4 regions of the Mesorhizobium sp. WSM4312 genome follow, and region 4 is predicted to be linked to each of the others. Evidence: predicted binding sites of a transcription regulator. Region 4 holds the regulator's gene; each other region holds the start of a gene.
What was found. Region 4 encodes PhoB, which activates phosphate uptake and scavenging genes when phosphate is short. Its sites were predicted from a motif close to TGTCATNNANCTGTCAT; they were not measured.
Positions count from the first base shown of each region.

Region 1: a site for PhoB is predicted at 882-898, ahead of CK228_RS14420 (LTA synthase family protein). Genes of this name have one in related genera too.
Region 2: a site for PhoB is predicted at 1,170-1,186, ahead of phnC (phosphonate ABC transporter ATP-binding protein). Genes of this name have one in related genera too.
Region 3: a site for PhoB is predicted at 1,223-1,239, ahead of CK228_RS14935 (RNA degradosome polyphosphate kinase). Genes of this name have one in related genera too.

Region 1 covers NZ_NSFU01000008.1:17,833-20,032, reverse strand. The annotation lists gene fabD (ACP S-malonyltransferase) at 1-658, opposite strand, end outside; gene CK228_RS14420 (LTA synthase family protein) at 937-2,200, shown strand, end outside.
Region 2 covers NZ_NSFU01000002.1:386,919-389,118, forward strand. The annotation lists gene CK228_RS05160 (DapH/DapD/GlmU-related protein) at 1-245, shown strand, start outside; gene CK228_RS05165 (DUF1868 domain-containing protein) at 330-1,040, shown strand; gene phnC (phosphonate ABC transporter ATP-binding protein) at 1,265-2,122, shown strand.
Region 3 covers NZ_NSFU01000008.1:105,594-107,793, forward strand. The annotation lists gene CK228_RS14925 (FAD-dependent monooxygenase) at 1-894, opposite strand, end outside; gene CK228_RS14930 (zinc-finger domain-containing protein) at 914-1,159, opposite strand; gene CK228_RS14935 (RNA degradosome polyphosphate kinase) at 1,388-2,200, shown strand, end outside.
Region 4 covers NZ_NSFU01000006.1:243,419-245,618, reverse strand. The annotation lists gene pstB (phosphate ABC transporter ATP-binding protein PstB) at 1-215, shown strand, start outside; gene phoU (phosphate signaling complex protein PhoU) at 241-948, shown strand; gene phoB (phosphate regulon transcriptional regulator PhoB) at 968-1,657, shown strand; gene CK228_RS11885 (hypothetical protein) at 1,746-2,009, opposite strand; gene CK228_RS11880 (ROK family protein) at 2,099-2,200, opposite strand, start outside.

The sequences.
Region 1 (2,200 bases), on a different contig from region 4:
GCGCGTCGCGCATGACATTGGCCGCCGGCGCCATCAGCGCCGAATGGAAGGGTGCCGAGACCTGCAGCATCAGCGCCCGCTTGGCGCCCTTTTCGGTGCACAGTTTCGCCGCCAGCTCGACCGCGGCCTTGGCGCCGGAAATGACCAGCTGGCCGCCGCCATTGTCGTTGGCGATCTGGCAGACATGGCCGGAGCCTTGCGCGGCCTCGGTGCAAGCCGCTTCGACATCCGCCTGCTCCAGTCCGATGATGGCCGCCATGGCGCCTTCGCCGGCCGGTACCGCTGCCTGCATGGCGTTGCCGCGAATGCGCAGCAACCGGGCCGCATCGGCGACGGAAACGAAACCGGCGGCGGCAAGGGCCGAATATTCGCCCAGCGAATGGCCGGCGACATAGGCGACCTTGTCCTTCAGCGAGAAACCGCGCGCTTCCAGCGCCCTGGTCGCCGCCAGCGAAACCGCCATCAGCGCCGGCTGCGCGTTGGCGGTCAACGTCAAGGTCTCTTCCGGACCTTCCCAGATCAGCTTCGACAGGTTTTCGCCGAGCGCGTCATCGACTTCCTGGAAAACCCTGCGTGCCTCGGGAAAGGTGTCGGCGAGATCCTTGCCCATGCCGACAGCCTGGCTGCCTTGTCCCGGAAAGGTGAATGCGACGGCCATGCGTGGGCTCCCGAAGACTGGTTTTACTTGCCGATAACACGAATTTTCCCTGCCTGTGGCGCAAGGCGGGCCGCCAAGTCAAGCCCGGTTCAACCCGGCCCCAGTTGCGAACCGTAGGCCGAGTGCCTGTTCCGAAAGGGCTTTTTGGCGATCACTCCTGATGAAAACCGCTCACGAATCGTTCGCTGGCTCTTCTTATTTCCGCCACAGGCGCTAGCTTTGCGTGACAATTATATGACAATCGCGTGACTTGGGTTGTCGCCGGGTGGGAAGTTAAAGTGGCAAAGAGTTCAAAACGCGCCAGCAAAGCTGCGCCTCAATTCCTGGAAGACGATCCGTCCACCGGCTATCTGCCCGGCCGGAGATGGCCGGTCGTCCGTTACGGGCTGATAAGCCTCGCGATCTCCGCCATCCTGGTGTTCGCGATCGAATTGATCGTGCGCGGTGACGTTGCCGGCACCGTTTCCTTTTTCCTGCAGCCGCTCAAGCCGGGCTGGACCACCATCGTCGTGTTCGCGCTGATCCTCATCGGTCTCGACGCCGTTCTGGGACGCAGCCATCAGAGCCTGATGATCGTCGCGCCCTTGACGCTGGCGCTAGCCTTTGTCGGCCATCAGAAATCGCATTATCTCGGCGATCCGCTCTACCCGACTGACTTTCTCTACGCTCGCCAGATTTTCGCGCTGCTGCCGCTTCTGGTACGTGACCGGCCGATGACCGCGCTCGCCATGGTCGTCGTCATCATCGCCGGCCTGTCGCTGCTCGTCTATGGCTGGCGGCTGTGGCGCCGCAAGGTTCCAGCGCTCAGCCACAAGGGCCGCCTTGCCCGGCTGACGCTGGCGGTGCCGATGCTCGCCTTCTTCGTCTCGATCATGGACTATGCCACCTTCTCCTGGACCAGGGATCGGCTGCAGATCATCCCGATCATGTGGGACCAGAAGGAAAACTATGCCTCCAACGGCTTTGCGCTCGCCTTCGCGCTCAACGTGCCGATGGCGCATGTCTCGGCTCCGCCGGGCTACACGGACAAGGCAATCGCGGCGATCGACCGCTCGGATGTGACCGTCTCGGTGCCGGCCGAGAAGCCCGACATCATCATCGTCATGAGTGAATCCTTCTGGGATCCGACGAAGCTGCCCGGCGTCAGCATCACGCCCGACCCGATCCCCAATGTGCGGGCGCTGCGCTCGGGCTCGATGTTCTCGCCCGAATTCGGCGGCATGACCGCCAACATCGAGTTCGAGGCGCTGACCGGCTTTTCCAACGCATTCCTGCCAGCCGGCAGCATCCCCTATCAGCAATATGTGCGCACGCCGACGCCTTCGCTCGCAACCTTCCTGAAGAGCCAGGGCTACCGGGCGCGCGCCATCCATCCCGGCACCAACTGGTTCTGGAACCGTGGCGCGGTCTATGCCGATTTCGGCTTCAACGATTTCAAATCCGAAGAGACGCTGCCGCCCATGGAAAAGCGCGGGCCGCTGGCATCCGACGCGGCGATGACCGATGAGATCATCAGCGAGGCCGACGCCAGCGACGACCCGG
Region 2 (2,200 bases), on a different contig from region 4:
CGGGCGTCACCGTCGGCGATGGCGCGGCGGTTGGCGCCGGGGCGGTTGTCTCGAAGGATGTCGCGCCCTACACCATCGTCGCCGGCGTGCCGGCCAAGCCGATCCGCGAGCGCTTCGACCGCCGCACCGCCGAACGCTACCAGGCGCTTGCCTGGTGGGACTGGGACCACGTGCGGCTGCGCGCTTCGCTCGATGATTTTCGCGAACTGTCGGCGGAGGCCTTCCTGGAGAAATACGAGGGATAGCTCCTCACATCATCGTCATTAAGGGGCTTGTTCATATCCCTGACACAGGACTCGGACAGGACGCCATCTCCCAAGGAGATTGCCATGCTCGACACCGTCAGACCCTCGCTCGCCGGATTCTTTGCCGGCTCCAACCCGACCCCGCCGGCGCATCTCGGCACGCGCTACGACACCTCGGGCAATTTCCTGACCGAGCCCGGCAACACCGTTGTCAGCCATCTCGTCAGCGGCTCGCCCTCCGAGGCCGTGGTGCTTGCGGTGCGCGAGAAGATGCTGGCGATGCCCGACGCCGACCGGCTCGCCTTCACGCCCATTTCCAGCCTGCATATGACGCTGTTCCAGGGCATCATCGAATATCGTCGCCGCTTGCCTTACTGGCCGCAGGACGTACCGCTCGACACCAGCATTGACGCCATGACCCGCCTCTATCTGGAGCGCCTTAAGGGCTTCGAGGGCTTCGGTCCTTTCAACATCAAGGTGATCGAAATCGTGCCCACCGGTCTCACCGTGGCCGGCGCGACCGACGAGGACGTGCGCATCATGCGTCAATGGCGCGATGCGTTGGCGGTGCCGTTCGGCTATCGGCACCCCGATCATGACGCCTACGTCTTCCACATCACCTTTGCCTATCAGATCCAGCGCCTCGCCTCCGATCGCGCCGCCGCGTGGCAGGCTCTGTTCGACGATTGCCTGGCGCTTTTCGCAAGGCAGGCTCCGACAATCGAGATCAAGGCGCCCGCCTTCTGCGCCTTCCGCGACATGAAGCACTTCGAGGAATTGCTGGTGCTCGGCTGATCGCCGACAAGGCGCCAATGCAGTCGCCCGAAAGTGGCCCCGGGAGAACGACATGCATAAAGCCAAATACCTGGAGCGCGTCGCATGAATTCGTTTCAGCGACGCGCTTCGGCCGTCGCGCCTGTGGAGCGTAACAAAACTGACATGCTGGCGACATGGCAGGTTCATGTGGCTGCGTTAGGCGAGTGCCTGACGATCAACAAGGTCGGGACTGGAACCTGCTCATGTCAGCAAGCTCTGCCACGCTCGAAATCCGCGGCGTCAGCCGACGATTTGGCAAGAACACAGCCGTCAGCGACGTCAATATCTCGATCCCGCAAGGTCAGATGGTTGGCGTCATCGGCCGTTCGGGCGCCGGCAAATCGACCCTTCTTCGCATGATCAACCGTCTTGTCGACCCCAGCCAGGGGTCGATTTTTTTTGACGGCGCCGAGGTCTCCCGGCTGCACGGCTCGCCGCTGCGGCGCTGGCAGCGCGATTGCGCCATGATCTTCCAGCAGTTCAACCTGGTGCCGCGCCTCGACGTGCTGACCAACGTCCTACTCGGCAAATTGAACCACCGTTCGACCCTGTCCAACCTTCTCGGCATGTTCTCGCGTGCCGAATGCGCCGAGGCGGTCGCCGCGCTCGAGCGGCTCGACATAGCCCGCACCGCGCTTCAGCCCGCCGGCACCTTGTCTGGCGGACAGCAGCAGCGTGTCGCCATCGCCCGCGCCATGATGCAGCAGCCCAAAGTGATCCTCGCCGACGAGCCGATCGCCTCGCTCGACCCGCTCAACGCCAAGGTGGTGATGGATTCGCTGCAGGACATCAATCTGCGCGAGGGCATCACCGTCGTCACCAACCTGCACACGCTCGACACCGCCCGCGCCTATTGCAACCGCGTTATCGGCATGGCCGCCGGCAAGGTCGTCTTCGACGGCCCGCCGGAAGAGCTCAACCGTGAGGCCGTGCGCCTCGTCTATGGCGCCGACAGCAATGGCGCAGAGATATCGGAGGCCATCACCTCCACCAGCGTTGCCTTCAAGCAGAAGATCGAAGGATCCGCCGGACCGCTCGAACCCGCATTCCCGGGTTACTGAGCCCATGATCCCGAAAAGTGGAATCCGGTTTTCGGGAAAGATCATGGGCCGAGAAAGGGCGGTTGGGATCGTCCGCCC
Region 3 (2,200 bases), on a different contig from region 4:
CCAGGGCTGCTTCTGCTCCACGGTGTGCAGCGGCCAGGTCAACCATGGGTCGGCCATTTCCACCAGCTTGACGAGTCCTGGCGCGGTGCCGCGCATGGCGGCAGATAGGATGCCGGGATCGGCACGGCCGGACCAGCCCTCGGCGATGCGCTCGCCTTTGGTGAAGGCGACGAGATTGAAGGCGTCGCCCTTGCTGACGGGATAGGCGACCATATGGAAACCCGGATGCAGGAAAGTCGTGACGCAATCGGCCGCGCCGATCGAGGCAAAGGCTTGTCCGGCGCTGCTGTCGGCCGCAACGGTGGTGCGCCAGGCCAGCTCTCCCGAAAAACGGCTTCTTGGCGATGCCATCCTTTTTGCATCGACAAGCGCGCGCACCGACGACCAGACGCCATCGGCGCCGACCAGCAAGGAGCCCTGTTCCTCTGCCGTTTTGCCGCCGATCTCGACGGTCGCCGTGACACCATGGCCGCCAGTCACAATTTTTTCGACGCGCGCCCCGAGCGTGAGGTGGACATCAGGCATCTCTGCCACACACGCCATCAGCGCACTCTGCAGGTCGGCGCGATGGGCGACGAGATAGGGAGCGCCCCAGCGGCTTTCACCTGATTGTCCCAACGGCACACGCGCCAATTGGCGTAACGTTCTGGCATCCCTCAGCACCACGGCCTCTGGCCGCACCGTCGCCGGCAGCAGCCGGTCGAGCACGCTGAGGTCACGCAGGATGCGTGTGGCGTTGGGAGAAAGTTGGAGGCCGGCGCCTACGGCTTCCAGGCGCGGTGCTTGCTCGAACACCTGCACGCGATAGCCGCGTTTGGCAAAAGCAAGTGCCGCGGTCAGCCCGGCGATGCCCGCTCCGGCGATGACGACTTGCCGGGAGCGCTGGTCGTCCATCAGGTCCTTCGGGAAAGAATCAGGCGGCCTGGTCGATGTAAAGGCAGCCTGCCGGCAGCGTTTCCGTTGCCTTCAGCTTCGGCGAATAGCGGTAAAGCGTCGAGCAATAGGGGCAGACTTTTTCATTGTCGTCGCCCATGTCGAGAAACACATGCGGGTGGTCGAAAGGCGGATTGGCGCCCGTGCACATGAATTCCTTGACCCCGATGTCGATCGCCGGATGGCCGGCATCGTTCTGGAAATGGGGAATGGAACCGCCTGCCATCGTCGTCTCCTTAACGCAGTCTCGCATGCATCTGGATCATAACAGGTCTCTTTGCAAGATCGATGAAATGAAACTGTCGCAAAACCCTGTCAGAGGATAAGTTGAGCCGGTTAAGCGTGTGACCGCGGATGCCAAGCGATTCCGCGACTGATCACGCTTCACGAAGGCATGTTTGAGCGTTCATCGTCGTCTGGCGGCGCTCCAAGGGAACGGTTGTGGGCAGGGACAATGAACGAACTGAAGCCGGTGCAGAGCGAATTCGTCAATGTCGAGGTGGCCAATTCAGAGGGCGGCAACCCGGATCGCTTCGTCAACCGTGAGTTTTCCTGGCTGCAATTCAATCGCCGCGTTCTCGAGGAATCGCTGAACACCCACCATCCGCTGCTGGAACGCGTCCGCTTCCTGTCGATCTCCGCCGCCAATCTCGATGAATTCTTCATGGTGCGTGTCGCCGGCCTCGCCGGCCAGGTGCGCGAAGGCATTACGCTGAAAAGCCCTGACGGCCGCACCCCCGAACAGCAGCTCGAACAGCTGCTGCGCGAGGTCGAGCGGCTGCAGGAAGACCAGCAGAAGAGCCTTTCGGCGCTTACCGTGCTGCTCAACAAGGAAGGCATTGAGAGCATCACGCGCGATGCGCTGACCAAGGACGAGAAGGTCTGGCTGGAAGAGCATTTCCAGGACCAGGTGTTTCCGGTGCTTACCCCGCTGTCGATCGACCCGGCGCATCCGTTCCCGTTCATTCCCAATCTCGGCTTCTCGATGGCGCTGCAGCTACGCCACCGCAAGAATGGCGAGGAGATGAGCGCGCTCTTGCGTCTGCCGGTGGCGCTGAAGCGCTTCATCCGGCTTCCCGATCGCAAGCACCATGTCCGCTTCATCCCGCTTGAGGAGGCGGTCGGTCTCTATATCGGCAAGCTGTTTCCGGGTTATGAGGTCAAGGGTTCCGGCACATTCCGCATCATCCGCGACAGCGATATCGAGGTCGAGGAGGAATCGGAAGATCTGGTGCGCCTGTTCGAGACGGCGCTGAAGCGCCGCCGC
Region 4 (2,200 bases):
TGTCGACCGCCAAGATCGAGGAGCTGATCGACGAACTGCAGGCCGACTACACGATCGTCATCGTCACCCACAACATGCAGCAGGCGGCGCGCGTCTCGAAGCAGACCGCCTTCATGTATCTGGGCGAACTGGTCGAATTCGACCGCACCGAGAAGATCTTCACGTCGCCCCGCGAGAAGCGCACGCAAGACTACATAACCGGCCGCTTCGGCTGATCGCACGCATACGAGGACCAGGATCATGGCCGAACACACAGTCGCAGCCTTCGACGAGGATCTCGGACAGATCAGCAGGCTGATCAGCGACATGGGCGATCTCGCCGGCTCGATGGTCGGCGGCGCCACCAAGGCGCTGCTGAACTCCGACAATGCGCTCGCCCAGCGCGTCGTCTCCGACGACGCCATCATGGATGCGCGCCAGCGCGAACTCGACGACCGCGCCATCACGCTGATTGCCAAGCGCCAGCCGATGGCCGATGATCTGCGCCATGTCGTCGGCTCGATCCGCATGGCCGGCGACCTCGAACGCATTGGCGACCTTGCCAAGAACATCGCCAAGCGCGTCGGCACTGTCGGCCTCAGCGCCACGCCGCGCGACCTCTCGCATTCCATCGACGCCATGGCGCAGCTGGTGCTGATCCAGGTGCAGGGCGTCATCGAGGAGTATGCGGCGCGCGATGCCGCGGCACTGGCGAAGCTGCGCGCCGACGATGAGCGCATCGACGTCAAATACACCTCCGTCTTCCGCGAACTGCTGACCTATATGATGGAAGATCCGCGCAACATCACGGCTTGCACGCATCTGTTGTTCTGCGCCAAGAATCTCGAACGCATCGGCGACCACGTGACCAACATCGCCGAGAATGCGTACTATGTCCTGACCGGCACGCAGCTGCCCGCCAACCGTCCAAAACAGGACGAGACGGCGATGTCGGCGCCGGCGGCCTGAGCGCAGGGGTACCCAATCGATGATCGCACCACGCATCATGGTGGTGGAGGATGAGGAGCCGCTCGGCGTGCTCCTCCGCTACAATCTGGAATCGGAGGGTTACCAGGTCGAGGTGGTGACACGCGGCGACGAAGCCGAAATCCGCCTGCAGGAGAACGTGCCCGACCTGCTCGTGCTCGACTGGATGGTGCCGGCGGTATCCGGCATCGAGCTCTGCCGGCGACTGCGAATGCGGCCAGAGACCGAGCGGCTGCCGATCATCATGCTGACCGCGCGGGGCGAGGAAAGCGACCGTGTACGCGGGCTTTCCACCGGCGCCGACGACTATCTGGTCAAGCCGTTCTCGACGCCGGAATTCATGGCCCGCATCAAGGCGCTGCTGCGCCGCGCCAAGCCGGAAGTGCTGTCCAGCGTGCTCAAGGTCGGCGATATCGTGCTCGACCGTGAATCGCACCGGGTCTACCGCAAGAAGAGCGAGATCCGGCTCGGGCCGACCGAATTCCGCCTACTCGAATTCATGATGCGCCATCCCGGCCGCGTGTTCTCGCGCAGCCAGCTGCTCGACAATGTCTGGGGCGAGACGATCTACATCGACGAGCGTACCGTGGACGTGCATGTCGGCCGGCTGCGCAAGGCGGTCAACAATGGTCGCATGCCGGATGTCATCCGTACCATTCGTGGGGCGGGCTACGCGATCCGGGAAGACTAGAGCTTGCCTCATCCCGATAAAATCGGGATGAGGCTCCAAGATCGAAACTCCAATCAGCAGGTCGTCGCCAATGCCGTGAAGAGGGTGATCAGCGGACTTCGACTTCTCCCAACAGATGTTGCCGCCTCATCTCCTCTTCGACCCATACAGCAACGCGCTGGAGCTTTGAATGTTTGATGTCTCGAATGATCAGCTGCGTAGTGGCCGCGTCGACCTCGCCGATAATAATTTCGCCCCAGCCGTTGGTTCGCAGGAAGCGGTAGACGTCCTCGCCGAAGTTGCGAACACGATGGACGAGGCCGTAAAACTCGGCCTGATCTATGTTGAAGTTGATCACCAACGAACGGGACATCAGCAGATCATACAGGCAGACACATTGCCAATTGATGTCGCAACGGGCCGAACGCGGTCGTTCAGAATGATCGAGTTTCGCCCTGACCGTCAGGCAACGTTCTTTCCGGCACCCGTTCTTGCCTGCACGCCCGGCGCGAAAATCTCCTGGTCGACGAAGGTCAGCGCGCGCATGGCGCAACCTTCGCGAAT